One region of the Microcoleus sp. CAWBG58 genome, then DNA from elsewhere that is predicted to be linked to it. Evidence: riboswitches for the same ligand, from Rfam matches in the RefSeq annotation. Region 1 holds a riboswitch; the other holds the start of a gene.
What was found. A riboswitch is a leader RNA that binds a small molecule or an ion and turns the genes downstream of it on or off. The one in region 1 is predicted to bind cobalamin.
Positions count from the first base shown of each region.

Region 1 (24,189 bases):
ATGGTTTCCCTTTTAACGTTAGTTTCAGCGCTCCAATTAAATTAGCGCTAATTTCATTGTGATCCGGTGTACCGCCAGTCATCAGAACAATCTCCCCATTGATAAATTCATGCCGATCCAGAGAATTAACTTCAGCTTCTAGATATTCTTCGGCCGTGTAGGTTTTGGTTTCAACTTGCGCGATCATATACAAGGCTCTCCTTTAATCTACTTATTTTAGTATATCTTAAAAATCGCTTAAAAACAGGCCGGGGCGGGTTTATGAGATTGTCGGTTTTTGGCCAATATTGTTGGTGAACCCGCCCCTACAGTCCGAATAAATTTACCGCAACAGGGAAAAGTTATAGCCAGTTTTTCCTACTGCTTTAATTTGCACTAAAATTGGCGAACCCGCCCGATCGCCACTTGGCAAAAACTTCACATCCTCGCTAGCTCCCGGTGCCGAGAAATTCGGGCTTTTGAGTGCTTGCTGCAATCCTTCCCGCGTATTACTTTGCTGCAAGCCAGCGATGATAGCTTGAGCCGCATCATAACTCGTTGCGGTGCGCCAATTTACTACTCCTCCCCAGCGCTGACTGGCATTTTTTGGGAAAGTGCTGCCGGGATTCGTTTCAGGATGCCAGGGAACAGGCAAAACAAGCCCGTCAACGCTCTTTTGTCCATCTTTTAGCGTTTGAAAGGTGTAAAGAGTTGAACTGCTGTAGAGCGCTAATTTGCCTTGATTGGCACGGGCTAGATCGATCGCGCGATCGAGGCGTTCGATGTAGGGTGCTAGCATCAATCCTTCTGCTCCTTTGCTAACAGCATCGGCAATGGCATTGTTGGGATTAAATGTCGGCGCTGACAAGTCGCAGACAATAGGAACTAATCTGCCGGCTGATGCTGAAAGAGATGCAATAAATTCATCCTTAAATGAAGCGCTGCCAGCAGCTTGAGAGTCATAGCAGAAGGCAATATTGGCTTTGCCTGCTTGTTTGACGATATACTCTGCTAAAGGAGCAGTCGTCGAGCCACTATTTAGGACAGTCCGAAAAATATAGCTGCCAAAACCTGACAAATTATTTGCACTGCTGGTAGGCGTAATCATCACCAGTTTCTTTTCCTGATAAATTGGAGCGGCTGCTAAAGACGCAGTGCTGTCATTGTGTCCGATTACTGCTAGAATTTTCTGGTCATTTGCTAATGCTGCTGCAACTTCTTTGGCGACTTCTGGAAGGTTGTTGTCATTGACAATTTCAACTTGCAAACCGGCACTATTAATTCCTCCCCTAGTGTTGATTTCATCTTGAGCTTGGGCGACACCTCGGAGAATTTCTTGGGCGATGTTGGGGTTGCTGCCGCTGGGCACGCTGACGGCAATTTTCAAAGAAGTGCGATCGCTTACTCTCGCATTATTCAAATAGATTACCGTTTCCGGATCGTTGCGATTTTGTTGCAGCGAAGCCTGAAATCTTTGCACGGCTTCTTTGTAATCTCCTTTGGCAAAAGCTGTAACGCCTGCTTGTTTTTCAGGTGTTGTTTGCGATGTCACCAATATCTGATTTCCTAAACTGATGCGAGTTGCGATCGCCCCCGATGGACTCGCACCCGGTGTGGATGGAGATCCAGGTGTAGGTGTAGATGTATCTGAACTTTTGGATGCGAATAAACCGGGAAGGAATTTGAATACACCAAACCCAATTAAGCCGAGGGCAATAATAAAAACAATGGGCGGCGGGCTTTTCCTTTTATCTTGGGACATAATCTTTTCTCCTTATATAATTTCTACAGAAAAGTTGTTAACTACAATCAGTATTCAAAAGATTTTGGTCAAAGTCAATTCATTAAATTCACTAATTAAACTCATAAAAGTCATATTTGTATTCTTAGGGCGGGCAAGATGCCCACCCCACAGGGGTTTCAGGAATTTTCGGCGTGCATTTTCAGGTAATGCTAGGATCGTAGAATAAGTAAGTGCGATCGGCTTTGGTAAATTCATGTGTTTGTGTGCAAATGTAAGTGTCATGATTTTGTGCTTCTAATTTTCCGAACAGTAAAGTTTTATGATTTAGGTAGTGATACCCAATTACAGATAGACTCGGGTTTGAGAGGGCAAGTTTTGGGGGCGATCGGATTTCCGCCGAGACCGATCCCAGTTAGCTTAGTCAAAGATTGCAACGGTTTGATGTCACTAATTTTATTGTTTTCGAGACCTAGGCTAGATAGTTTAGTCAAAAATTGCAACGGTTTGATGTCACTGATTTTATTGTTGCCGAGTCCGATCGAAGTCAGGTTAGTCAAAGATTGCAACGGTTTGATGTCACTAATTTTATTGTTGCTGAGATGGATCCCAATCAGGTTAGTCAAGGATTTTAGCGGTTTGATATCGATGATTTGATTGCTGTAGAGTTCGATAAAAGTCACGCTAGTCAAAGATTGTAACGGTTGGATGTTTCTGATTTGATTGTCGCTGAGGCTGAGATAATCCAGTTCAATCAAGGATTGTAAGGGTTTGATGTCACTGATTTGATTGTTGGAGAGAGTGAGAAAAAACAGCTTAGTCAACGACTGTAACGGTTTAATGTCATTAATTTGATTGTTGGAGAGGGAGAGCGAAGTCAGTTGAGTCAAAAATTGCAAAGATTTGATGTCGCTGATTGTATTTCTGCTAAGACCTAGTTCAGTTAGTTTAGTCAAAGATTGCAATGGTTTGATGTCGCTGATGTCATTGTTATCGAGGTCGAGTTGTGTGAGACTTGAAAGTTTCCGATCGGCAGCATCGCATAACCGTACTGCTTGATATATAAGAAAGAGGGCTGAAGCCCAACAACATACGTTGATGTGCAAGTTATAATAAAGTCATATAAATTGGAGGTTGAAATGGTAACGCTGCAATTAAGACAAATCAGTGTGCCGCCAGGACATAGACTGCTGTTGAATGATGTCAACTGGCAGGAATTTGAAGCAATTCTAGAGGAGTTGGGAGAACACCGCGGCTCTAGAATAGCTTACAGTCAAGGAACTTTGGAGATTAGGATGCCACTACCAGAACATGAATTTAATAAAGAAATTATTGGCGATATGGTCAAAATATTGCTCGAAGAACTTGAAATCGATCGAGAATGTTTTGGCTCGACGACTTTCAAACGCAAAAGTATGTTACAAGGAATTGAACCTGATAACTGTTTTTACATCCAAAATTACGCTTTAATGATTGGCAAAAAGCGCATCGACTTAACTGTCGATCCGCCGCCGGATTTAGCGATTGAAGTCGATCTCACTTCCAAGACTCAACTGGATGCTTACGAGGCGCTGGGAGTCCCGGAAATCTGGCGCTATGAAAATAAAAGGCTTCAGATTAATGTGCTTGAAGATGGGAAATATGTTGAATCGGAATTGAGTCGGATATTTCCCAATCTGCCAATTATTGAAGCGGTTTCTCAATATTGCGAACAAAGTCAAACGGCGGGGACGAGTCAAACTCTCCGATTGTTTCGCAAATGGGTGAAAGACCAAATACAAAATTGAGGTGAAGTTCCTATCAGAAAAACTTGCACTCATGCCGAGATTATCTTGAAATTATACCAATTATCTAAAATTGTACAACACTCTTCGACCCCCCCTAGCCCCCCCATGAATCAGGGGGGGGACAAGAATACTGTTATTTCGTTAAAAATTGGTATGGGACGCACTTGCTGTCAGAAATTTAGTTGGTTTTCGATCGCAAATACCGAATTTTCTAACAGCAAACGCCCTAATCTCGTTGTACTGTTAATTTCGCTGTTGCGTAATTGAGAGAGAATAAGGGTGTTGACCTTGCGATCGATCGCCCACGAAAATCACATAAGTCCCCTTGTCTCCATAACCGGAAAATTCTACAATCCCCGCAGCAGCATTCGCCGGTAGGACGCAGAAACGACCCCTCGGCCCCTGAATCATCAAACTGGGAGCTCCCGCAGTTTGTACTGCAATCCGCCAGTAAGGCAAATCCTGCGTTACTTCGATGACTTGGTTCGGGCCTTGGGCCACGAAACCGCAGTCGCCACTATTGTTCGGGCCGCCGGAAACTCCCGAAACTCTCAGCGGTTCGGGAAATCCTGGAGCAATTTGCAACGGTTGGCTCCGAATAGCTCCGGCAGCAGTTAAAATCATTCCTAGGGCTAGGATTGCGATCGAGCCAAAGCGCAGTCTGGGGCGATCGCACGGATAGCATATCTTCATTTTTATCCTTGTTGATCCGAACACAATGGCGGAAGGTTCTACTTATTTGACGGTAGAGGATAATTAACGGTTCCGAACAGGGTAATGTGACTCTTATTAATGTGACCGTCCTAAAACGATGTACAGCTAAACTAACTCCCAAACTTTTTTATGAATCCTCAAAATAACTTCAATTGGCAGCAAGCGATCGGAGAACTCAAAGCTAAACTAGAACGATCGCCTCTTGTCCAACAAAATCCAGACAGCTATCAAGCGATCGGAACCTTCTACAATCAATTTCTGGACAAGTTTCAAAAACTCCCCAAACCGGGACAGGTGGCAGTCTTTGCCGTCGGAGCGATCGTTGTTCTGACAGTCTTCAATAGCATTGTACAGTTACTTTCGGCCGTGATGACTCTTGGCGTTCTCGGAGTGCTAATCTACATAGCATATAAATTGGCAATATCTCCTGATTCCTCCAACTAAGGATTAACAATAGGAAATTATAAATATGTCTAACCCAACTGCACCCGGTGATATTAATCAACCCGATCCGTCTTGGCCGACACAATCCCAGCAAATGCCACTGCTGGTTCGCCGCTGCGGCGCTTGGGCAGTTGAAATTTCGTTAATTGCAGTTAGCGCCCTGGTTCCCTTCAGTATCGGGGCACTGGTTAACAAAGAAGCTCAAACCGTGCCACTCAATCCCTCGGTAGCAGCAGCATCGGAAACTGTTGCCCGTGTTTTGGCTATCCCCGTGCGCGATCGCAACCCCAGAGTTGCACCCCTAACTAATCTATTCTGGTCGGGGGCGCTGCTGGCACCGGCAGCTTTAGCGGCGTGGCAGTTGTTTTTGCTCGCCAGAACCGGCCAAACTCTCCCGAAACGCTGGTTTGGGGTGAAAGTTGTCACAGCCTCGGGCAATCCTCCGGGTTGGGCGCGAGTGCTGGTTCGCGAAAGTTTGGGGCGCTGGGGAGTGCCTCTGGGCGTCGCTTACGGGGTTTGGCGCTTGACTGGCGCGTTTCCAGATTTAATCATTTTAGGGGCGTTGAGCGGCTTGGCAGTGCTGGCAGATGGCGCTTTTGGATTGCGCTACAAACGGCAATCCGGACACGATCGCCTCGCGAATACTTTGGTGGTTAATAGTCGTGAAGCGAAGCTATCCCGTAGGGAATCGCACCAACTGTTGCCCAATCCTGTCGGGAGTCAAGATTGGACTGAGGAAGACGCGCAAATTGCAGCTTTGGTTTTGACTCCAGAAACCAATATGAAAGAAGATCCCAGTCTGTGGAATTGGATTCGCCAACATCCAGGCACAACTTTAGTGATAGTTACTATTGGCAGTGCGGGATTGATTTTAAGTTTGTTTGTTGGCACTCTGATCTACACTCAAAGTCAAGCTAATTTGCGGGATTCTCGGCAGCGGAATGACGAATTATTTGTAGCTTTAGTGAGTAAATTGTCTCCTGCTTCGGGTAGCGGAACATCGGGGAGGCGATCGGCTATTTTGGCTTTGGGGGCGGTGGATGACTCCCGCGCCGTACCTTTGCTAGCGGATTTGCTGGCCCAAGAAGACAGCAAGGCGATGTTGGATGCGATCCAGCAAGCTTTAGTCAGTACCGGGCCGAAAGCTTTACCGGATTTGCAGCGGTTGAACCAATCCCTCAGCAACGAGCTCGAATCCCTGCGCTACGGGGGGAAGACAGCGGAACGCGAGTTAGCGGCTACCCGTCAGAGAACAGTGCAAAGGGCGATCGGCAAAATTCTCACAGTGTATAGCAGCCAGCTCAACGGCGCCGATCTGAGCCGCACAGATTTAGGTCAAAGTCCTGCCGGCCCGGGTCAGTTTACTTTAGTATTAGACAAAGTTGACTTATCAGGAATTAAGCTGAGAAAAGCCAATTTAACCAATGCCAGCTTGCAGGGGATTCGCTTTTACGGCACTGGCGAAGACAGGCGTCCGGGGACATTTGACGATTGGATTTCTGACTTGAGCGAAGCTAATTTTGAAGGAGCCAATTTAACCGGAGCATCTTTTAACAGCGCCGTAATGAACCGCACCACTTTTGTGCGCGCTGTCCTGAACAAAGCTAATTTGTCAAATGGAAATTTGAATGGAGCTAATCTTAGCAACAGTCTTTTAATTGGGGCTTCTTTGCAGCAAGCAACGTTAAAAGAGGCAAGCTTTACCGGGGCAGATATCGGCAGCGCCAATTTTTCGGGCGCCAATTTAGAAAGTGCCCGTTTGGGCAAAGTCAAGGCTCAAGGTACTCAGTTATCCTTAACAAATTTGTCTAAATCGGAATGGCAAGGTGCTGATTTGTCCGGTGCGGATTTGTCCGGCGCTAACTTACAAAATGCTGATTTGACTTCGGCTAAACTCGCCAATGCGAATTTAAAAGATGCTCGGTTGCAAGATGCTAATTTGCGGAATGCAGATGTAAGTTCAGTTGATTTTAGAGGTGCGAATTTAGCGGGAGCTAATTTTCAAGGCGCTGTTTTCCTGGGGAAGGCAACTTCGGATCAGTTTATTCAAAGTCAGGCCGGTAGTAAATCTGGTCGATTTCAAGGTGTTAATTTTGCGGAGGCTAAGAATTTAGATCAAAGTCAAATTGCTTACATTTGTTTGCAGGGTGGGATTCATCCGAAGTGCTCGTCCAATAATTAAAAGTTGCTTGGATCGTATCGTTCGGACTTTATACCATTTCTCTAAATATCCGATAGAGATCGAGGACGACAAGACATTGTAATTTATCCACTTTCCCTGTTTTATAAGGTCTGTCATAACTTTACAAAAATGGTATAAATCTATCTAAACCTTTGGATGAAATCAAGGTTTATGTAGGTTATTGGTGGGGTGGGGGCGGGTTTATTTAGATTGTTTGTATTTGTTAGATATTGTGGGTGAACCCGCCCCTACCAACCAAATTTTTAGATGCAACCGTAAATTCCAATGTACATTTTCCCCCGACTTGTAGGGGCGGGTTCGCCAACAATAATCGTCAATAACCCACAATCTTGTAAACCCGCCCTCACCCAACAGTAATACCATTTTTCTAAATATCCGATAGAGATCGAGGACGACAAGATATTGTAATTTATCCACTTTCCCTGTTTTATAAAGTCTGTCATAACTTGACAAAAATGGTATTAGTCCTTCTTTTTCTGCGGGCTAAAGCCCTCACTACGAACCTTTATTTTTCTGTCTTTTTTTTGGTAGGATGGATGGAACCATACCCTGCCAATTAGATAAGAGGGGCTAAAGCCCAACAACGTACCTTACCAGAAGGGCTAAAGCCCAACAACGTACCTTGGTTTTTGAGAAGTGCTGTATTATGCGATCGCATCGGCACTTACGAGAGTCTCGAATTGTGCTAACAACATTCCATCAGTATTGTTTGCAACTCCAAAAATTTTAGGTAATTGGCCTGTTTCAACTAGAACTTGTCTGACTTCTCGGTTAGATATATCGGCTAAGTTTTTGTTATTGAGAATGGCATTAACGGCTGCAATACCGACACCTTGACCAACTGCTACATTGAATTCTACAATTCTGCCTACAGAACAAGCTAGCCCTTCAAATCCAGAACAGGGACTGACAACTGCCAGGTTAGGAACAGTTTTCATTAATGCGTGGCGGATGCCAATATTGAAGGTAGGCTGTTGGAAACTCAGACTGTTCAACCACCCTCTACTTTTTGCTTTATCGCCAATCCCCGAAATGCCTCCCCTAACATCAAAATGATAGCTAAATGTTGCCAGTGCTTCGGTAGCTGGTACGCCACCGCGCAGCATTTGTGCGCCTGTTAAAGGTTCTACAACTCCCGTCACATTTCCGGCGTGTCTGATATACAATTCTGAAGCCGGAGTAACAGAAGTAGCCCCTAAACTTTTCAGCCAAGTGGTTACAAATGATATCTCTTTTTGCATATTAGCTGTGGGTTTGCTCCCATTTCTCGCTAAGGCTTCTGCTTCGCTGCTGGTAACTGCAAATAACAGTGCATTCCACGAAAGTCTTTCATCTGGAAGTATGGCGATATTTCCTTCATCTAAAATTATGCCAGTTTCAGGAAAAGATAGCTTTCTGCCTCTAAAAGAGTGGTATGCTACAGATAGCGCAGGCGATCGCACATCTATGTAATCTTTGCCCGCCCACAGAGTTTTGAGATTTCCTCTGGTATCGATCATTTCCAGGCGGAGTTCTTCTGCTAGTTTGGCATCTTTCCCCGCTGCGGACAGCAAAAATTTTTGAGCTTCGGAATCGGCACGGTTTGTAAAGCGTTTTAGATAAGTATAATCGAGTTCTTTCAGTCTTCTGACACTGAGTCCTTGAGTTTCAAAAGTCAGAGTAACTGGAAGTTCTGAGTTAGGCAAACCAAAGGTTTCAAATCCATTCAGCTTTCGCACGCCTGCCGCTTGAGCTAATTCGCCATTGACAGTGGCATCAATAAATTGTTTACCTACATAAATTGTCCCTTTTGAGGTAATTATGCTAGTAATTTTGTTGCCTTCTTTATTGACTGATTTAATTTCTACTCTGCTGAGGAGTGCAACTCCTGCTTGTACCAGCATTGCTTTCAAAGCTGCCGTGGCTTTGCTGGGTTCAAGGGCGATCGCGCTGACACCTGATTTTTGCAGGAATTCTTTATAGATTGTCGGCGGTGAACCAAAGGGGTCTAAATTTAAAGATTGTTGAAGTTCTTGACTAACCTGACTTCGATCTAAATAAGCGAGGCCACCTCTGACTAAATGCCCGCCAATTCCTTCTTGCAAGCTACCTTTAGACATCAGCAAAACTCGCGGATAAAGCTTTGTCCGGCGACGGTATTCTCTGGCTGCTGAGATAACGGCTAGAGCTCCAGGAACTTCATCCCCAAAGCAGATGATATCGTAAGAACGCAGATCCATGAACATGATTTAATCGCGTCTCCCGATCGCCATTTTGCCGATCTGCATCTCAATTTTTGCCGTCAAACTCTCTGTCTGTTCCAAATAAGGCCGCATCTTTCCTAATTTTTTTGATAATTTTCACACGTTTCGGGATGCAGAAACCGGGTTTGTCCCGAAGATTCTGGGTTGAGGGCGATCGCAATTGGTGGACTAACTAGATTGGCGATCGCCCGCAAGGTGCATCATTCTGGCACTCTTTCTTCTCAATTAGCTTATAGTATCAGGATCTATCCCCAACTCGCGCAATCGTTCAGCTAGTCGATCGGCACGTTGCGCTGATTCCTTCACCTGTTCTTCAGGAGTCAGATAGCGTTTGCCATCAGCATCGTACCAATACAACCATTCCCTTGTCACCCCAGAATAATTTCCCCTTTCACAACCAATGCCCAAACCTATTTCTGGCATCCAAACATAATTTCCTGGCTGTAACTCGTATTTCCCATTGACTAACTTGTGTACTTCCAAACGAGGTTTACGACGGCGACGCGAAGAATAAATGACGTAATAAAGTACGCCTAAATCTTGATAAATGTCTAATTTTGTGCTGTATTCCTTGCGATAGGTTGCGGAAACAACTTCTAGCACGAACTGTGGTATGACATTCTCATCCCATAGCACGTAACTGGGACGCAATTCTTCATCGTAAAACCGTTGTACACCTAAACTTAAGAAAGCATCTGGCACAATGATGGGTTTGTTGAGGTGATGGTAAATAGCCATATCTATGCCAAAAAACCAGTCCATGCGTTCTGCCCAAAGTATCAGCAATATTGCTTTTAGCAATCCTGGGATTAATTCTTGCAGTTCGTTATCCACTGGTGTTTCATCTGAGTCTGGTAGTTCGTCGGCTGAGGGCCAGTGCCTAGGGAAGTTGTAATTTAACATGGCGGCTTTTCTCAAAACTCATTAATATTATACCGTTTATTTATTTAGATATAATTTTTTATTTAGTTAAGATTTTGACGAACCGCGAAGACGCTAAGGACGCGAAGGAAGAGAAAAAAAGAGAAGAAAGAGAAGACGATCGCTATTTTTGATTTAATTAAGCTGAAATAATTTTTGTAAAATATCAGTCTAGAGTTGCGCGATCGACTATACTCAATCTAACAACTCGGTTCTAATGGGGAGCAGCCATTAGAGGAAACGGGGAAAGTTTGGTGCAAGTCCAACGCTGTCCCGCAACTGTAATGAGGTTTGTAGTAAGGACTTCAGTCCTCAACCTCTTAAGTCAGAATGCCCGCCGATGCGTTAGTTTAGATTGTCTCATCTGCGAGGTTCAGTATGCAGGCCAGAAATCGGAAATTAGTCAGCCTGGGATTGATGGCTGGCTTGAGTTGTTATCTTGTCTTAGGTTCGGCAACGCCCGCCGCAGCTATGCACATTTCGGAAGGTTTTTTGCCGGTGCAATGGGCTGTGTTTTGGTGGATGGTGGCGTTGCCTTTTTTTGTATTGGGTTTGCATGAAATTACTCGCATCACCAAAGAATACCCGGAACTTAAACTGCTGTTAGCTTTAGCAGGTGCGTTTACTTTTGTGCTTTCTGCTTTAAAAATCCCCTCGGTAACGGGGAGTTGTTCTCACCCGACGGGTACGGGTTTGGGTGCAATTTTGTTTGGCCCTTCGGTGATGGCTGTACTCGGCGCTTTAGTGCTGTTGTTTCAAACGTTATTGTTAGCGCACGGCGGGCTGACAACGTTGGGGGCGAATATGTTTTCGATGGCGATTGTTGGGCCATTTGCTGCGTATTTTATCTATCGATTGCTGTTGCAAACTGGTAAACAAAGGTTGGCAATTTTTTGTGCGGCTGCTTTGGCAGATTTGCTGACTTATGTGGTGACTTCGATGCAGTTGGCGTTAGCTTTTCCGGCTGCGAGTGGCGGTTTTATGGCTTCGTTTCTCAAGTTTGTGAGCATTTTTGCGATGACTCAAGTACCGCTAGCAATTAGCGAGGGATTGCTGACTGTATTGGTTTGGAATTGGCTGCATTCTTACGGGAAACCAGAGTTAGAAATTCTGAAATTATTGAAACAGGAGTCATAAAGTCGTGAATCAAAAACCTACAAAAAATCAGCAAGCTAGTTCGCAACAAAATTGGATGTTAGTAATTGGAGTTGTCGCCCTTGCGGTGATTCCCCTAGTTTTTGTGCGGGGTGAATACGGCGGATCGGATGACCAAGCTAAGAAAGCAATTACGGAAATTCAACCGAGTTATAAGCCTTGGTTCAATCATTTGTTTGAGCCTGCTAGCAGCGAAATTGCCAGTCTATTGTTTGCGTCTCAAGCAGCGGTGGGGGCGGGGGTAGTTGGCTATGCGATCGGGCTTTATAAAGGCCGATCGCAATCTCAGCAGAATTCCGATCGCAAATCGTCGGAATGAACCATCAGATTGATAGTCTGGCTTATACAAATCGCTTGCGTGGGTTGCCGCCAACTCACAAGCTATCCTTTGCGATCGCCCTATTAATCCTGTCTCTAGTTTCCCATGCAGCGGTGCAGTTGTCGATCGGTCTTTGGCTGACAATCTGGATCGTAGTTTATGCAGGAATTCCGGCGAAACTCTATCTGCGGTTGCTGTTGCTACCGCTGATGTTTTTGCTGGCGAGTGTGCCTGCGTTGGCGGTGGGTGCGGTTGCGGGCGATCGAATCTCGGCAATTCAATGGGATATTTGGCAAGGTTGGGGAATTTACACCGGCAGTTTTTATCTGTATGTGAGTCGTACAGGAATATACCAAGTGAGCTTGCTATTTGCCCGCGCCTTCGCATCGACAAGCTGTATGTACTTCATCCTGTTGACAGTCCCGTTTACCGAAATCTTGCAAATTCTCCGAAAATCTAGGTGTCCAGAGTTAGTCACAGAACTACTGTTACTAATGTATCGCTTTATTTTTAGCTTATTGGCGATCGCAGATGAAATTTGGATAGCCCAAAACTCGCGCGGCGGCTATCGCACTTGGAAACTAGGAATGCGTAGTTTGGGCATTTTAATCGGACAATTGCTGCAACGAACTTTAGTAAACTACCGTCAAGTTTCCTTGAGTTTAGCCTCGCGCGGCTTCAACGGAGAATTCCGCGTCTGGCATTCTTCCCCTTATAAACCTTCGCGAAGATACACATTTGAAGCCGTGTTTGGATGCACGATTTTAACTTTGTTAAGTGTGGTATTTCAAAGTTGAAACAAAATTAAGAGACGGCAGTGCCAAAGGCGTGTCAAATTAAGCCTAAAGCCTTTATAAATCTCGTTTTTACCCCAGTCTAGATCCCCCTAAATCCCCATGATAGTCGGGGGACTTTGAGAAAACTCTTGTCCCCCCCTTATTAAGGGGGGCTAGGGGGGATCTAAACTTTGATGCAAACAAGAGATACTAAAGAGCTTTTTGCCATAAATATGACATTTATGAATCTAATTAATGAATTAAATGAATTGACTGTCAAAGAAACCTGTTGAATAATTGTAGTCAACAGTTATCTCGTGAAAATCCTATGATAAATAAACGCATCCTCAAAAAAATAGTCTTTTCATTACTAGCATCATTAAGCCTATTCTTAGCCACAGTCACTCATGCAACAGCCCAACAACTACCGTTTTACTGGGACAACATCAACGTCATCATCGACGTTCAGACCAACGGAGATATGTTAGTCACTGAAACGCAAAAATATGTATTCACAGGAGCATACAACAATGAACGATATCGCTATATTCCTTTAGATAAAGTCGATGCAATTAAAGATGTCACTGTTTCTGAAAATAATCAAATAATTCCGAGTAGCACTGGAACAGAAAACAATCAACTTTGGATTCGTTGGCAACATGAATTAAAGCCGCCAGACACACATACTTTTGTCATCAAATATCGCGTGGTAGGTGGATTGCAGCTAGATGGTGGAAATACTCAAGTTTATTGGAAAGCGATTGCAGCGGGTCGAAAAGCGCCAGTTAATACTGGAAAAGTTACGGTGAAATTACCAGAAGCTTTGTCAGGGAAAGTTCTCTCGTTTACAAATTTTGGTACGGCCGCAGTTCGTCGTCAAGTAGATCCTAAAACATTTGAATTTGTGGCAAGTCAGGCTATTCAGCCGGAACAGGAATTAGAAGTGCAGATTGCATTTCCCCAGGCAATTCTGAATATACCTCAACCTGGTTGGCAACAAAGTATCTATCGATCTCAATCTACCTCGGAATGGCTAGACCTTTTGTTTTCCCTATCTCAATCTATTTCAGGAGGAGGAGACTTTTTAGGAGACAATCTCTTGCTTATCATAACATGGCCTATCTGGCTACCTGTGCTTTATGTAATATTATGGGGGATTTGCGCCCATCTTATAAGATTCTGTTTTAGATGCAAAAAGTTTACGCTAGACACCAATACAGAAGTAATCTCTACAGCTACTCCAAAGACCAAAGGGAGGGATAAAGTTATCCGTCACTGTAGTAATTGCGGTTATCACCATGAAAAAAGAGTTGTGACAACTTATGTAGATCCGAGTAGTAGTGATGGTGGTGGCGGTGGCGGTGGCGGTGGCGGTGGCGGTGGCGGCGGTGGCGGCGGTGGCGGTGGCGGTGGCGGTTGATATTAAGAGGAATTACGCATCACAATCAAAGAAACCGGGTTTTTAGCTAATCTGTGGACTATGACGAAATATTTCGGAAAAAACCCGATTTCTGAGGACTCGTCCGCCAGGGAATGAATTCCCCTCTTATAGCGAAAGTCCTCGCTATGAGGACTGAAGAACTGATTAGTCCTCATACCGAGGACTTTCATTTTGAGGCAGGAGTTTCAACCCTTGCCGGACTATTGGTTGTACCTTAAGTTGGCATCAACGGGCCTGGTGCGGTGTCCTCGATTGCCATATTGTCAATGCTTATAATTTGATATTTTGTGGTACGAACGATCGCACTCCCTACAAAATCATATTCCAAATATGACTTTTATGAACATAATTAATGACTTTAATGAATTGACTCCACAAGAAACCTGTTGAATAATTGTAGTCAACAGTTATCTCGTGAAAATCCTATGATAAATAAACGCATCCTCAAAAAAATAGTCTTTTCATTACTAGCATCATTAAGCCTATTCTTAGTCACAGTAACTCATGCAGCGGCCCAACAAGTACCGTTTTACTGGGACAACATCAACGTCATCATCGACGTTCAGACCAACGGAGATATGTTAGTCACTGAAACGCAAAAATATGTATTCACAGGAGCATACAACAATGAACGATATCGCTATATTCCTTTAGATAAAGTCGATGCAATTAAAGATGTCACTGTTTCTGAAAATAATCAAATAATTCCGAGTAGCACTGGAACAGAAAACAATCAACTTTGGATTCGTTGGCAACATGAATTAAAGCCGCCAGACACACATACTTTTGTCATCAAATATCGTGTGGTAGGTGGATTGCAGTTAGATGGTGGAAATACTCAAGTTTATTGGAAAGCGATTGCAGCAGGTCGAAAAGCGCCAGTTAATACTGGAAAAGTTACGGTGAAATTACCCGAAGCTTTGTCAGGGAAAGTTATTTCATTTATGAATTTTGGGACGGCGGCAGTTCGTCGTCAAGTAGATCCTAAAACCTTTGAATTTGTGGCAAGCCAGGCTATTCAACCGGAACAAGAATTAGAAGTGCAGATTGCATTTCCCCAGGCAATTTTGAATGTACCTCCACCTGGTTGGCAACAAGGTGGTAAGTCATCTCAATCTACTCCGGGACAAAGCTCTTTTACAAAACCCAGACTTCCTTCTCCAGTGCTTTGGATATTTGGAATAATCATTACTATATTCATGATTAATGGCGGTAGCGGTAGCGATGGCAGTGGCGGTAGTATCGGTGGTGGTAGTTGGGGTGGTGGTGGTTGGGGTGGTGATGGCGGTGGTGGTGGGGATGGCGGTGGCGGTGGTGATGGCGGTGGTGGTGGTGATGGCGGTTAATATCAACGCCCCTGGACGCATCACAATCAAAGAAACCGGGTTTTACTTAATCTGTTGGCTATACCGAAGTATTGTCGCAAAAAAACCGGTTTCTGAACACTCGTTGATATATTGATCTCACCCAAATTCAGGAGACGGCAGTGCCGTTTACCTACAAATAGTCGGGTAGGGAAACCGGCATTGCCGTGTCCAAATTTGCTAGATTTTGAGATAAACAGATCGCACTCTCTACAAAATCATATTCCAAATATGACTTTTATGAACATAACTCATGACTTTAATGAATTGACTTAAACAGAAATATATTGAATACTGATTGTAGTTAAGAACTTTTCAGTACATTTTCACTTAAAGCAGGTTAAAACTATGACTAAATCACCTTGGCTTCGCAAGCTTTTACCCTTAGCAGCATCTTTCGCAACCACGATCGCACTAGCAGGCACTTTTGCCCCACCAACTCCCGCACAAACCAATCCGCCACCGACCCAGCCCCAGCAAGTCGAACCAGCGCCGGAAGAAGGTTTCAGCATCCCGATTTGGATCTATCCCGTAGGCGCAATGTTCGTAATTTTCATCTTTATCCCTAAAATTGGTTGGACTTTGGGCTTAATTGCGATCGGCGAACGAGAAGTAGGCATTGTCACCAAGAAATTCTCCAGTAAAAACTTGCCATCCAGTAGATTAATTGCCCTTGATGGTGAAGGAGGTTTGCAAGCAGATACCCTTCCTCCCGGCTGGCATTTTGGTTATTTTCCCTGGCAATATAGCGTTCGCAGAGAACCCGTTGTAGTAGTTCCTCAAGATGAAATTGGTTTGGTTATTGCTAATGATGGAGCCACCATTCCTTCCGATCGCATTTTAGGCAAAGTTGTCGATTGCGACAACTTCCAAAATGCCCGCAAATTCCTCACCGATGGTGGCGAAAAAGGACGGCAACTAGCCATTATCACCACTGGTACTTATCGGATTAATACCGCTGTATTTGAGGTAATTACTTCAGCCAATGCCGCTGCAAAAGGTATGCAGCCATCAGAACTTCACCTATACAAACTTGCTCCCGATCGCGTCGGAATCGCCAACGTGCTCGATGGAGTTCCGATTGATGAAGGTGAAATCGCTGGGCCGATTATTCCCGGTCACGATAACTTCCAAAAAGCGCAATCTTTCATCAAAGGTGGCGGGCGCAGGGGCTTGCAAGAACAGGTAATTTTATCCGGTTCTTGGAACCTGAACCCCTGGTTTGTACAGGTTGAAGAGGTGAAAATGACCGAAGTGCCGATCGGCTATGTCGGCGTAGTCATTTCCTATGTAGGGGAATCGCACAAAGATGTCAGTGGTGTAGCTTTTACCCACGGAAATCTCGTCAAAAAAGGTGATAAAGGTGTGTGGATTGAACCGCTGTATCCCGGCAAACATCCGATCAATACAAAGGTGATGAAAGTCGAACTTGTTCCCACCACCGATGTAGTTTTAAACTTCACATCGCGGTTCAGTGGAGAACACGGCTATGACTCGAAACTAAGCGCTTTGAAATTACTTTCTTTTGACGGATTTACCTTTGAGTTGGAAATTTTTCAAATCATTCATATCGGTACTTTGGATGCACCGAGAGTCATTTCGCGGCAAGGTTCCATGCAAAATCTCATCGACCAAGTGTTGCGTCCAATTGTCGGCAATTACTTTCGGAATTCGGCTCAAGAATATACAATTCTCGACTTTTTGATCGCACGCAGCGAACGCCAAGCAGAGGCCGCCGAACACGTCCGTCAAGCCCTACGTGCCTATGACGTGCAGGCTGTGGACACGCTGATCGGTTTGATTTCGCCGCCAGCGGAGTTGATGCAAACATTGACCGATCGCAAAATTGCCCAGGAACAAGAAAAAACCTACGAAGTGCAGCGGATTTCAGAGTCGCAGCGTCAGGAATTAGTGCGCGCAACTGCGATCGCCAATATTCAAAATCAGGTGGTAGCGGCGGAACAAGGGGTGAAAATTGCTCAATTGAGTGCAACTGCTGCGATCGAACACGCAAGTGGTGAAGCAGAAGGGATTCGGTTGATGGGACAAGCAAAAGCCGATGCTTATCAAGTTGGTGTCAACGCTTTGGGTACGCAGAGTTATACGCTACTGCAATTGATGCAAGCTGTCTCGGATGGTAGCGTTCGCGTTGTTCCCGATGTCACAGTCAATGGTAACGGTGGTAGTGGGGGTTTGTTGGACGGTTTGATGGCAATGTTGCTGCGGAATGAAACCAGTAAAAATGGTGAAAATCCAGCACATTCACCTGTAATTAATGTCAAGAAATCTAAGTCTGTTGTTGTGGAAGATGTGCCAGAATCACCAGTAGCAAAAGTGCGATCGGTGGAGTCGGTGGAGTCTATGAATTCGGTGAAGTCGCAGGAGTCTCCTAATGATTCACCATTTCCTCAGTATGAGCCTGTTGTGAAGTCTGATATTGATGCGCTATTTGATGAATTGTCTGAGGATGTTTGAGTAAGTTTGTTCAGTTTGTAGAGAGGATTTTTGTCCTCTCTGAAGGCTTTTTGTCTAAAACTTTACTGTTCAGGGAATTAGAGGTGCAAAATTATGAAGTTTATGGTTCAATACGGTTTACTTAACGCTTTTGATGAATTTCATCTGACGATTTTTGGATTATAAAGAGGTGAAGTAGATATTAAGAAGATTTTACCGCAGAGAACACAGAGAACACAGAGAGGGGAGGGATAAAAGGTTTTTTTACGACATCCAAAACCCTCGCAATACTCTTCCCTCTGCGCCAAAAGCGCCCCAATACGGTTCAAAACTCTTCTCTTGATGGAGTGGATTGTATTGCAATACGGTTTACTTAATGCTTTTGATGAATTTCATCTGACGATTTTCTGGCAATATAGCCATTTTGGGCAAGTCAGATTTTTCTTAAGTCAACTGTATTGGGCCCAGAAATTGGTTTTTTTTGATCGAAGAAGCAACAGGAACAGAACAAGGACGAACCCGCACAGTAAAAAGCTGTATAGGTGAACTAAGAATTACTGAAAAACAGGCCGAAAAATTAGAGTTCAAAAAATCTACTCGATTATCTCCATTATTTGAAAAATGCTGTCTCCGTCAAATAGCTAATCTTTCCTACGAAAAAGCTGCCCTGTGAAATGGAAGCTCAAACAGGAGTAAAGATAGGACATACTTGTTTACACCGATTGGTAGAAAAACAAGAATGGTCAGAACCTCATGCCAAAATCTATGTGAAAGAAACAAGCATAGATGGAGGGAAAGTCCGTCTCAGAGGGAAGTTGGGCGAAGGGTCTCATTGGCAAGATTATAAAGCAGTGCGGTTACATGAAAGTTATTATGGGGCTTTTTATCAAGAGAATGAAGAGTTAATTCACTATATAAACCATCAGCCATTAGCCGATATATTAACTTGTTTGGGTGATGGACATGATGGAATATGGAATATTATAAGCCAATACGGTTGACTTAAGAAAAATCTGACTTACAAAAAATGCCTCTATTGCCAGAAAATCGTCAGATGAAATTCGTCAAAAAGCGTTAAGTCAACCGTATTGTATTATAAGCCAGTTAAATCCGGGTAAAACCCGACGGTTCGTTTTAGATTGGTATCATTTAATAGAAAATTTATATAAAGTGGGAGGGTCATTAAAATCTCTAGCCAAAGCCAAGGAATTTTTGTGGCAAGGTCAGGTCGAATCCACCCTAAATTTATTTAAAAATTGTCGCAGAAAAACCGCCAAAAACTTTTGCAAGTATCTAGAAAAGCATCGCTCTCGAATTGTTAACTATGAGCAATTATCATCAGACAAGATTTGTTCCATTGGTTCGGGCGCGGTGGAATCGACTGTCAAACAAATAGATAGAAAGTTGAAAATCTCCGGAACTCAATGGTTGCAAAAAAATGTCATAACAAGATGCTAAAACTTCGTTGTGCTGGACGACACGACCTCTTGGCTATTTGAGGCTTTTGCAAAACCGGGATGCTCCAGTACGGTTAACTTAAGATGGCTAGTCAATGGTACGTAGTTGCGCTTGAGCGCTCTTTCTTATATATCAAGCAATACAGTTAACTGAAAACTGGTAGTCAATGGTACGTAGTTGCGCTTGAGCGCTCTTTCTTATATATCAAGCAATACGGTTCGCTCATATACTGCTACTCGTGAAACTTCTATGAAAAATAGATACAGTTTGCTTCGTTCCTCTCGAAGGACAATCTTAAGTAAACCTTATTGATATATAAAGAGCGCCCAAGCGCAAATACGTACCTAATAACGAACACCTATAAGAAGGACTGAAGTCCTCACTACAAACCAAAAATCATTTACTTACTCAACGATTTTTTGCTGCTTGAAAAGTTCCTTAAACTTGCGCTGCTGCTGATTGTGATCTACAATTGGATCGGGATAATGAAGCAGCCGACGTTCTATAGGCGAAATATTTCCAGTTAGCAAAAGCTTAGTATCCACTCGGCGCAATTCTGGAACCCAGTGGCGAATATATTCCCCTTCCGGGTCAAATTTTTGAGCTTGACTGGCGGGATTGAATATTCGCAAAGGTTTCGGATCCATGCCACTCGATGCACTCCACTGCCAGCCGCCATTGTTAGCAGAAAGGTCGCCATCAATCAATTTTTGCATGAAGTATTTTTCGCCCCACTGCCAGTTAATAATTAAATCTTTCGTGAGGAAACTAGCAACTATCATCCGACATCGATTGTGCATCCAACCTGTTTGATTTAACTGCCGCATTGCCGCATCAATAATTGGATAGCCAGTTTTGCCCCTGCACCAAGCTTGAAACAGCTTTTCATTGTTATCCCAGGGAAAGTCTTTGAATGCTTTACGGTAGGGCCCATCTGCTAATTCAGGGAAGTTGTACATGGCGTGTTGGTAAAATTCCCGCCACGCTATTTCCTGTTGCCAAGTGCGGATACTTGTGCAGGATTCTTCGCTGTGACAACTGTCCATCACTGTCTGGATAGCTTGCCAAACAGTGCGGATGCCTATTGCACCAAATTTGAGGGCGGCGCTGAGTTGGGATGTGCCGCTAACTGCGGGGAAATTGCGCTGTTCTTGATATTCGTAAATTGCGTTTTCGCAAAATTCTTCTAATTTTTTGTGTGCGGCCTCTTCTCCGGGTTCTATTACTAATGGATTTTCCCAAATAAATCCCAAACTCAAGGCCGTTGGCAGGGTTTTTGTTACACCTGTTTGGTTGGCTATTTCTTGTTCTTCTGCGGTTAATCCGGTCATTAATTCCGGATAATTTATCGGTAGTGTCTCTACAGGTTGGGCTTTTGGTTGGCTGTTCCATTTTTTCCAAAATGGTGTATAAACTGTGTAGCAATTCCCTGTACCAGTCCGGATTTCGTCGGGGGCGTGCAGAACTTGATCCCAGAAGTTTTTAACTTGTATTCCTGCTTGTTGGAGGGCGTTTGATACTGATATATCGCGCTCATTTGCATAGGGTTCTACATCTCTGTTCCAAAATACTGCTTTAGCATTGAGTGCCGCGGCTAATTTCGGTATTCCCATAGGCGGGTCATCTTGAATTATTAGTAATTGGCTGCCTGATTCGCTGTAACGTGAGGAGAGTTTTTCCAAGCAACCTATCATGTAGGTAACTCTGGCGGGCGCTATGTCATCGCGATCGAGTATATTGCGATCGAGACAAAAAATCCCGACTACTTTCGGACTTTGCTGGCGCGCTGCTGCTAGTCCAATGTTGTCAGAAATACGCAAGTCGCGACGGTGCCAAAATAAAATTAAATCAGACATTAGATTTTAGATTTTAGATTTTAGATTTTAGATTTTAGATTTTAGATTGACTCCCACGGATCGAGCCGGGGATTGTTAGAATGCAGAGCTTTTTATAGTCTCCATCCCGCTCGTTCCCCCGGTTAAAGATGCGAATTAATGAATCCGGGGGCTGGTTACCAGAAAGAATTGGTTGAAAGCCGGAACCCCGATCGGGAGAAATTCAAATCAGACTATTTATTAGTCCAATCCTCTTCCTTCCTTTGTCAAGTGCTGTCAACTGTCAACTGTCAACTGTCAACTGAACAACTTTGCTTTAAGTCAAAAAAGGACGGGCTAAGAAAAAGCTAGAAATAGATTTCGCATCAATTGGTTCCCCGGCTAAGATGGCTTTTTCTAATTCTTCTGGAGTGAATAAAACTGTCTCCATGTCTTCATCGTCGTCTTGTTCTGGCGGCTGTTCTAGTTTGACCAAATCTTGTGCTAAAAAAGCATAAATGATTTCGTCAGAATAACCGGGTGCTAGCATGAATTTGCCTAATTCCCGCCATTTTCCGGCGCGATATCCGGTTTCTTCTTCGATTTCCCGTTTGATAGTTTCGGCGGGGTTTTCATTGATTTCGACTGTACCTGCGGGAAATTCTAAAATCCGCCCTTTGGCTGCGAAACGGTATTGTCGCACCAAGACGAGTTTACCTTCGGGGGTAACGGGAACTGCTAGTGCTCCACCTGGGTGGCGAATACATTCCCAATCGCCTTCGGAACCGTTGGGAAGGCGGAGGCTGGCTACATCAAAGTTGAATTTGCGCCCTTGGTAAAATAGGCGCTGTTTGAGCAGTTGGGGTAGTTCTTGACCGATCGACATAAGTGAGAAGCGAATAATGTTTGATTGCACCGATTTAAGACATCATAGGCGATCGCCGCCCTGAATTTCGCTCAATTTCTACACTTTCATTTTGTGCACTCCGGAACAGTCTGCTGTTTTCAGGATTTGGCCGATCGCACTTTTGGTCACAGGATGCACCCAATCCGGCGCAATTTCTACCAAAGGTACTAATACAAAAGCTCTTTGGGTCATCCGGGGATGAGGTAAAGTCAGTGTCGGAGTTTCTAGGATTAAATCATCATAAAGCAGCAAATCCAGGTCGAGGGTTCTCGGCCCCCATTTTTCCCGGCGAATCCGATTAAATTTTTTTTCAATTTCTAATAAGGTTGTTAGCAATTGTTGTGGTTGTAGCGTAACTTCTAGGATGGCACAGGCGTTAATGTAATCGGGTTGCGGTGGCCCGACGGGGGCGGTTTGATACCAGCTAGAATGGGATTTTACGGCGATTCCTGGGGTATGGTTTAGGGTGGCGATCGCACTTTTGAGCGTGGCTAGGGAGTCGCCTAGGTTGCTACCAAGGGCGATCGCACATTTTGTTGATTTCATTGGGAATTGGTTATTAGTTATTGGTTGTTGGTTATTGGTTATTGGTTATTGTTAGTTACTTTCTGAGTAACGCGGGGTAGACCTTATTATTTTAATCTCAGCTTAATTCAGTGTTAATTATTATTGATTATCATTGAGAAATGTCAGTATTTAGTTGAAAGATTAATGAATTTGCACCGTCGCCTCTTGTCTGCCGTCATTCTAGTAACTATCAATTTAACAACAAGTGTATCGATCGGTTTAGCGGAAGCTAAGGAAAGGTATCTTACCCTAAATTCGGACGATAGTCAATCTTTCGCGGGTTTAGTTCAGCAGGCGGAAGATTTAGTCAAAGAGTCGATCGCCCAGGAATTCCAAAATAATCCGGGATTGACAGGAATTACGGTGATAGTTACAGCCGATCGCGGGCGACAGTTAGTTCCGGTTTTGCGATCGAGAGTATCCCGCAGCCAGTGGCAGAAAGATTCGAGAATCGAACAGTGGACTAGGTATTTTGCCGATGCTCAATATTTGTTGGGATTCAAAGATAGCTATATTTCGTCGGGAAATTCCGGGCGATCGCAAACTATTAACGTGCCAGCGCCCAGCCGGCCCGCATCCCGACAAAACGATCCGGCTTTTCGAGATGATTGATGTCCTGTCCGGTTAATTACCATAATAAAAACGGTTCGTAGTGCGGACTTAAGTCCGCTCCATCTGGCGGACTTAAGTCCGCACTACGAACAAATATTTAACATATGCTTAACCAAAAGATTCCCCTACTTTAATTAACCTTAAGGTTAACTTCCCTTAATTTAACAGTGATAACTTTTTAGGTAAATCATGATTAGGGATGTTGGGTTGAACAGGAATTTATGTCTAAAATAACTCGCCGACAACTGTTAATTTTCTTCGGTAGCAGTGCAGCTACGACTGTGCTTGCGCCTCAACTCACTGAAAAACTATTCGGCATCAATTCCACCTCGGCCGAAGCTGCTTTAAGTCCGCTATCTTTCACTCCGTTAAGACTACCTCATCCACTCCCAGTTTATAAAGAATTGTCGAGTTTCATGCCTACTGCATTGAACGGACAGGGTACGGTAATGGCGGCCTCGCAAAATACTAGATTAACCAGCTACAACGTAGTTGACGATGTGGTTGTACCGCCGGAATACGAACGGTATGTGATTCTGCGCTGGGGCGATCGAGTTTTCCCCGATCCATCCGACTATTTCGGCTACAACAACGACTATACGGGCTTTGTAGGCATTCGCGGCAGCAATGACGACGGCTATCTCTGGGTTAACCACGAGTACGTATCCTTTCCGATGTCGAAAATCGCGCCCGAAGCCCCGGCGGATTTGGCATCATTTCCAGCAACCGATCGCGCTGTCCTCGGTTTAGACTTATCCGTAAAAAATCGGGCTACCCTCGGCGAATTCCTGTACAATCTCGGTGGATCGATCGTCCGCATTACCAAACAGTCTAACGGCAGATTTTTGGCGATCGCGCGCGATCCACTCAACCGACGCATTCACGGACTTTCCGGCCTCGGAATCAACAGCCAGCGTGCGGACAAATACAAAGATGTCACCTCCTGGGGAACCAGACGAGGCGACGACAAATATCTCACAGGTACGGGCCCCGCAGCCACCCAAGTCTTCGCCCAAGTCAACAGCGACGGGCTGGGAAACCGGATTATCGGTACAGCCTACAACTGTTCCGGCGGCACAACCCCTTGGGGCACCATCCTCTCCGCCGAAGAAAACTTCCAAGGTAGCGAACTCTTCTTCGTCGGAGTTCAGGAAAACATCAAACCCAACGGCGGCCAAACCGGCTACGCCAAGGGCACTACCGGCGAGGAATTCGGCTTAGTCGGCGAAAAATACGGCTGGATGGTAGAAGTCGATCCCCAAGATCCGAATTTCCGCCCCCGCAAACACA
Region 1 is NZ_JAHRFA010000001.1:24,395-48,583, forward strand. It holds gene QZ918_RS00140 (Uma2 family endonuclease) at 1-187, opposite strand, end outside; gene QZ918_RS00145 (ABC transporter substrate-binding protein) at 323-1,741, opposite strand; gene QZ918_RS00150 (hypothetical protein) at 1,796-2,005, opposite strand; gene QZ918_RS00155 (leucine-rich repeat domain-containing protein) at 2,041-2,826, opposite strand; gene QZ918_RS00160 (Uma2 family endonuclease) at 2,860-3,507, shown strand; gene QZ918_RS00165 (hypothetical protein) at 3,751-4,200, opposite strand; gene QZ918_RS00170 (hypothetical protein) at 4,351-4,665, shown strand; gene QZ918_RS00175 (pentapeptide repeat-containing protein) at 4,691-6,847, shown strand; gene QZ918_RS00180 (FAD-dependent oxidoreductase) at 7,513-9,087, opposite strand; gene QZ918_RS00185 (Uma2 family endonuclease) at 9,337-10,014, opposite strand; cobalamin riboswitch at 10,225-10,388, shown strand; gene QZ918_RS00190 (energy-coupling factor ABC transporter permease) at 10,411-11,169, shown strand; gene QZ918_RS00195 (energy-coupling factor ABC transporter substrate-binding protein) at 11,174-11,506, shown strand; gene cbiQ (cobalt ECF transporter T component CbiQ) at 11,503-12,303, shown strand; gene QZ918_RS00205 (DUF2207 domain-containing protein) at 12,611-13,702, shown strand; gene QZ918_RS00210 (DUF2207 domain-containing protein) at 14,149-15,069, shown strand; gene QZ918_RS00215 (SPFH domain-containing protein) at 15,436-17,562, shown strand; gene QZ918_RS00220 (hypothetical protein) at 18,023-18,214, shown strand; gene QZ918_RS00225 (hypothetical protein) at 18,216-18,542, shown strand; partial or broken gene QZ918_RS00230 (ISKra4 family transposase) at 18,652-19,040, shown strand; gene QZ918_RS00235 (FAD-binding domain-containing protein) at 19,404-20,855, opposite strand; gene QZ918_RS00240 (NUDIX hydrolase) at 21,151-21,699, opposite strand; gene folK (2-amino-4-hydroxy-6-hydroxymethyldihydropteridine diphosphokinase) at 21,778-22,266, opposite strand; gene QZ918_RS00250 (hypothetical protein) at 22,432-22,899, shown strand; gene QZ918_RS00255 (PhoX family protein) at 23,121-24,189, shown strand, end outside.

Region 2 (5,690 bases), on a different contig from region 1:
GTCCTTTTGTTGTGGTAAACATTAGACTATCCCTGTGAGTCCCCCTTGGTCAAACTCCTGGGTGTTGCACTTCAGATTTGAACTGGCGAATTACTAATTCATTACCTAAAATTTGGAGATGTTCCAATTCCCCATCAAAATTCTGGAAATCATTTTCGACTCCCCTCCCGTATTTTTGCTCGTATCATACCCCAATTCAGCAACGCCGACGCTCTGTTCACAGACAAGTTTGAGTTGGGAAGCTGCTTGAAGTATGGGTGAAGACCCACTACTAATTCTTTCATGGAGTAGGGGTAATGCCCAACTTCAAGAGTGCTTCAGATATCCACGCAATCGTACTGTATCCCTGACCCACAATTACACCCCTTTGATATTCATGGGTTCTATCTTGTAACGTTTTGGCATCTGCTCTCTCCCATGCAGTGTGGTCAATTGCTACTAATATGTGTTCTGTTGGGGGTGCTTCTTTCTGTAATTGCTTCAGATACAACTCCATGAGTTTTTTCCGGTCTGGTCTTGTGTCTTGTAATGCTTCGTAAACACGGCTTGCCATTGACGCTTGAATAATGGATTGAGTGAAATTCCGCGAGAGATGACGCATTCGGAGTGGTCATCACTGCATCCATCAGCTCGAATGTTGCATATGAGAGCTTTCACCAATAAATCGTATGCTGCTTGACGAAAGTCCTTTAATCGTTCACTGTTCATTTAGGGAGTGGATAGGTTTTATTTTTCACCCTCATTCTCTCCCAGCGCGGTGGCTTTAGTTCTTCTTTTGCCACCGTTCTCATCTTTGGTTAGTCTAAACTACAGTGAATAACTTGGCTCGTTTAATGCGTTTGATAATCAACGCTTCTGTTGCTGAAAGTTCAATTGGAGGATGCCATAAGTGAGGGCGCATAAAGTTTCTTTCTTTTTCCTGATTGTGAGAATTTAACAGGCTTCTCAATTCACATATCATTCCAGTTTGTTTTGTCAACTCCTGATACTGTACCGACGCCCTAGGGTGCGTAATGTGGGTTGAATAGGGTCAAGATACAGACTTTTGCTGGCTGGGTATCATGACCAACGCCCAGTAGGGAACCTGGGCCGGATCGACATCGCCGATCGCCCGAATGGACTGATTCGGCATAGTTACACGTTCTATATATAGTGCACGATCGAATTGTCCCAACTCAATCAGCACGTCTCGAACTTTCGCAAAGTGCCTCCCCAGCTTAATAATCACCGCAGCATCAACCAGCGCCAGTCGATCGCGCAAAACATCAGCGTCCAACGTCGCAGGCATAATGCTTAACACATCGTTGCGGTAAGTCAGCGGCACTCCCAGGGCACTCGCACTCGCCATCGTCGAAGAAATTCCCGGCACAACTTCGGTGGTAAATTTGCCCGACAAACGGTTGAACAAATACATAAACGTGCCGTAGAGAAAAGGTTCGCCCTCGCACAAAACCGCCACATCCCGCCCTTCGCTGAGGTGGGTGGCAATTTTCTGGGCTGCAATATCGTAATACGGTTGAGACGATCGCGTGGGACTAAAAGGTAGCGGCATCGGAATCTCAATTTGCTCCGGGCGCAAGTAATCTGCGACGATCGCACGCGCGAGCACCTTACCATTTTCCATCGCCGGATACGCAATCACCGGTACCGATTGCAAAATCCGATAAGCTTTCAATGTAATCAATTCCGGATCGCCAGGGCCGATGCCCAATCCGTACAATTTACCAGTAGTCTTAGTCATAGTTCGTCCTCTTTAGCTAACGCATTTACGGCTGCCGTTGCCATTGCACTACCACCTCGCCGCCCTTGTAGGGCGATAAAAGGTACTCCCCGACTGTTGGCAGCGAGTTCGGCTTTGGATTCGGCAGCCCCCACAAATCCTACCGGGAAACCCAGAATTAAGGCCGGTTTAGGGGCTCCAGCATCTAGCATTTCCAGCAATCGGAATAAAGCAGTCGGGGCATTGCCGATCGCCACAACTGCACCATCTAACTTATCTAGCCACAAATCGAGTGCTGCTGCCGATCGAGTATTGCCGATTTGCCGCGCCAACTCCGGTACATCGGGATTCCAGAGGGTGCAAATCACTGGATTGTCTGCGGGAAGCCTTTTGCGGGTGATGCCTTCGGCTATCATCCTGGCATCGCACAGAATTGGCGCGCCTGCTGCGAGGGCTTTGCGCCCGTGGGTGGTGGCAAGGGGGGAAGCTGCTAAGTCTTTAACGATGTCGATCATTCCGCAACTGTGAATTAGTCGCACTGCGACTGTTTCTAAGTCTGGCGGCAGGTTTGATAAGTCTGCTTCGGCGCGGATTGTGGCGAAGGATTTGGTGTAGATTTCTGTTCCGTCTCGGATGTAGTCAATCATTAAGATAATTGGGAATTGGGAATTGGGAATTGGGAATTGGGAGACTGTACTTAACTTTATTTGAAATTGTTATTATGCAATACTCCGGACAGTTCTTGGAACGATACTACAAGCTTTACAGGCTAAGGATCATGAAAAAGTCGAATTAAATGCCGCGTCTGGGGTGGACATGACTTTGATTTAATTATCCACAGTGGCTCAAAGTCAAGCGAGGATAAGTCATTGGGCCATAGAAAAACTGTCCGAAGTATTGATTATGGGAAGTTTGTTTGATTTGTGGAATAGCTTTTTGAATGAACCGCGAAGGCACTAAGGGCGCGAAGGAAGACAGAGAAGAAGGAATGATAATATTTTGTCTATTTTAAGGGATATTTTTTCACTTTTAATTGTGAGTTACTGGGCTCAGTAATTTCTGCAATTTGTCGATCGCCCACCGATCGCAAAATTGGCCAAATGACTCGCGAGGTTCTCGAAACCGCTGGTAGACGCGCAACATTCGCTCGATCGCACTGGACATCTCGGCTACACTGACGGCTCGGAAGATTTGCCGTCCAAAGGGCAAGTCTTTTCTACCTGCATAAATGTTGTAACCTGCGATGGTTTCGCCTTTCTGCTGAATCTGAATTCCTACTAGGGTGATGTCAATAGGCTGGTGTTGGGCGCAGGACTTTTCGCAGCCGCTGAAATGTATATTGATCGATCGGTCGATCGTCCATTTTTGGGCTAAATCCCTCACCATTGCTAGGGCGTGACTTTGAGTATCTGTCGCCGCTGACGCACAGCCGCTGCTACCGGCGCACGCAACTAAGCAGGAATCTAGGTGAGTTGCAGATGAGTGCAATCCTAAATCGGCGATTTGCTGTTTGACCTCGAAAACCTGGGAGTTGGGGATGTCAGAAATCAGCAGATTTTGCCACGGCGTAAGTCTTAGGGTGCTTCCGCCTAGATTTTGGGCTAAACTTGCCAAATTTCTCAGTTGATTTGATTCTAGCTTGCCTAGGGGCAGTGCAATGCCGATGTAGGAGAAACCGGACTGTCGTTGACTGTGAATCCCGAGATTGCCGTTGGGTGCGCTCGTGACAGGCAGGATGCCTGTTCCACAAGAGTTGTTGGATATGTCTTTTAGAAAAAGTTCTATCGCCTCTTGACGCAATGCAAACGGCAATTTTTTCTCTACTTTTTCTAGATACTTTGCTGTGCCCCAATCAGCAAGAAGATGACGCAAACGCGGTTTCTTGCCATTGATTCTAGGCTGATTTTTAGTGTATTCAAGATACGCGCTAGTTAAGCTTGCTAATACTAAAATACATTGCGATTCTTCGATTATAATTCCTGTATCGACGCCATTGAAATGCAGACTAAAAATAATTTCGGAATTTGGCTGTCGCCTTTTTGCCACTAATAAAATATCATTCCGGAAATTCCGGATAGAAACTAATTCTCCGCCATCAAAGCCAATACTGAATTTAGCGGAAAGTTCCGATAACTCAGGATGAGTTTGCAGGTAATTATCCCAAGCTGCAACTAGCGGGCGAGTATCCAGTAAGTTTTGGCGATCGATTCCTGCTGTCGGACTTGCCATTATATTGCGAATTGGATCGACTTCAACGCGGCGAGATGCTAATCCCAATTTCTGTAAATCTTGCCAAATTGACGGGGGAATTTGCGAGTGCAATTCTCTGATTTGTAAATTTGCCCGATTTGTGACTTGCAAACAGCCACTACTGTAGCGATCGACAAAATTGGCGATCGACCAACACTGCTGTACATTTAAAATTCCCCCCGGAATCCGCATTCTCGATAAAACGCCGTCTCGGGCTCTGGAACCGGAAAATAAGCCCGGACAAGTCGGTAATTCACTCAAACTCAACAAAGAAACTCCTCCCCGTGTGACGCAGGGAATGTAAAATAAACTCCTGAAATCGGCATTCTGGCTTTGACAGTTGCGGCACAGCGCCGGAATTACACCGGACTTTCCCACTTTCAGGTTTAAGAAATATATCATAAGTCGATCGCCAGCAGCCCAAAATCTCGAATTTCTTAACAAATGCCCGGTTATTCTGTATAGTTGCTAATACGAACTCGCCAGTAAGCCGGAATATTCCATTTGTTAATATAAATTTCCCGCTCCCCAGCCAGCAACCGCCACCAAAACGGTAGCCAAACTTCGTGCAACCAAGCTTCTTGATAACCTTGTCGCCAACCAACGTCCTCTCCTGGAAACATTACCCAAGGTGGCATGATTTCATTTCCTGTTTCCATTGTGGCAATCTGCGACAGCATCCATTCGTCCCATTTGTTTTTATGATTCGCTAAAAATCTGATTTTTTGATAAAGAAACATAACTATTATTTTAAATCTCGAAAAGTTGATTTTTATTGAGATATTTTTCAGGGCGACACACCCTACGGAAGACTGTTGCATGATTTTTGAAACACTACTTACGAATCAAGAACAAAGAAACCGGATTTTTTATATAACCTGTTGGCGACAACGAATAATTTTCGCACAAAACCCGGTTTCTCGCCATACTTAATGCTAATTTTTCTCAAAATCAGCATTAAGTATGGCAAGCAAAACGACGGTAGTAAAAACCGCTGGGCTTGTGATACAAAACCCAGCCTGTAAAACAATCCTCCGGCGGTTCGCCAAATTTGTTTTGACCCTGTATAGGCCCTGGGCCGCTATCTCCACAGCGAAGATTGTTCGTATCCATTAGGATTTCTCGATCGATTTGAGAATCTCCAGATATAGGAATCAATACTTCGGACAGTTTTAGATCTAATCGAGTATCTCAAACCCTTGATGGCTATAGGGATGAGTATTTTTTCAATCTTTAAGTCTAGCCCGGAGTTTCAAAAAAACATTAAAAATGCCAGGGCTTACGCTGTAACGCTTACAGAGTCGTTAAAAAAATGTCCGAAGTATTGAGGAATAACACCAAATAATTTTTGGCGATCAGCAGCTTGTGCCAGAAACCAAGCCTGAATAATTTTAAAACCCACATTCCGCAGATGTGGGTCTGATTTTTTATCAGTTGTGAAAACTTGGAAGCCAAACGCTTTTGGGCTGAAATTATGCAGTGTTAGCGTTACAGAAGCTTGTTGAATTCAACTAAATTAAGTAATTTGAAATAATTGACTTTTTCTCACATATTCACATTGCTTTTTGTTGCGATTAATTATTTTTTTAAGCATGGTAACTTATGGCAAAAGCAAATTATCTTGACCAATTAATGAAAATTATTCACAAATATCTATACTTCAAACTCAATCTTTATTCACTTGAAAACATTAAATAGTATTGACAACAATACTCTCCTA
Region 2 is NZ_JAHRFA010000160.1:503-6,192, reverse strand. It holds gene QZ918_RS32795 (hypothetical protein) at 281-553, opposite strand; gene cobI (precorrin-2 C(20)-methyltransferase) at 1,031-1,741, opposite strand; gene QZ918_RS32785 (precorrin-8X methylmutase) at 1,738-2,367, opposite strand; gene cobG (precorrin-3B synthase) at 2,750-4,240, opposite strand; adenosylcobalamin-variant (AdoCbl-variant) riboswitch at 4,283-4,362, opposite strand; gene QZ918_RS32775 (hypothetical protein) at 4,423-4,710, opposite strand; gene QZ918_RS32770 (hypothetical protein) at 4,928-5,128, opposite strand; partial or broken gene QZ918_RS33375 (IS1634 family transposase) at 5,644-5,690, opposite strand, start outside.
Region 2: linked by a shared signal. The riboswitch ahead of cobG (precorrin-3B synthase) and the one ahead of QZ918_RS00190 (energy-coupling factor ABC transporter permease) in region 1 are both predicted to bind cobalamin.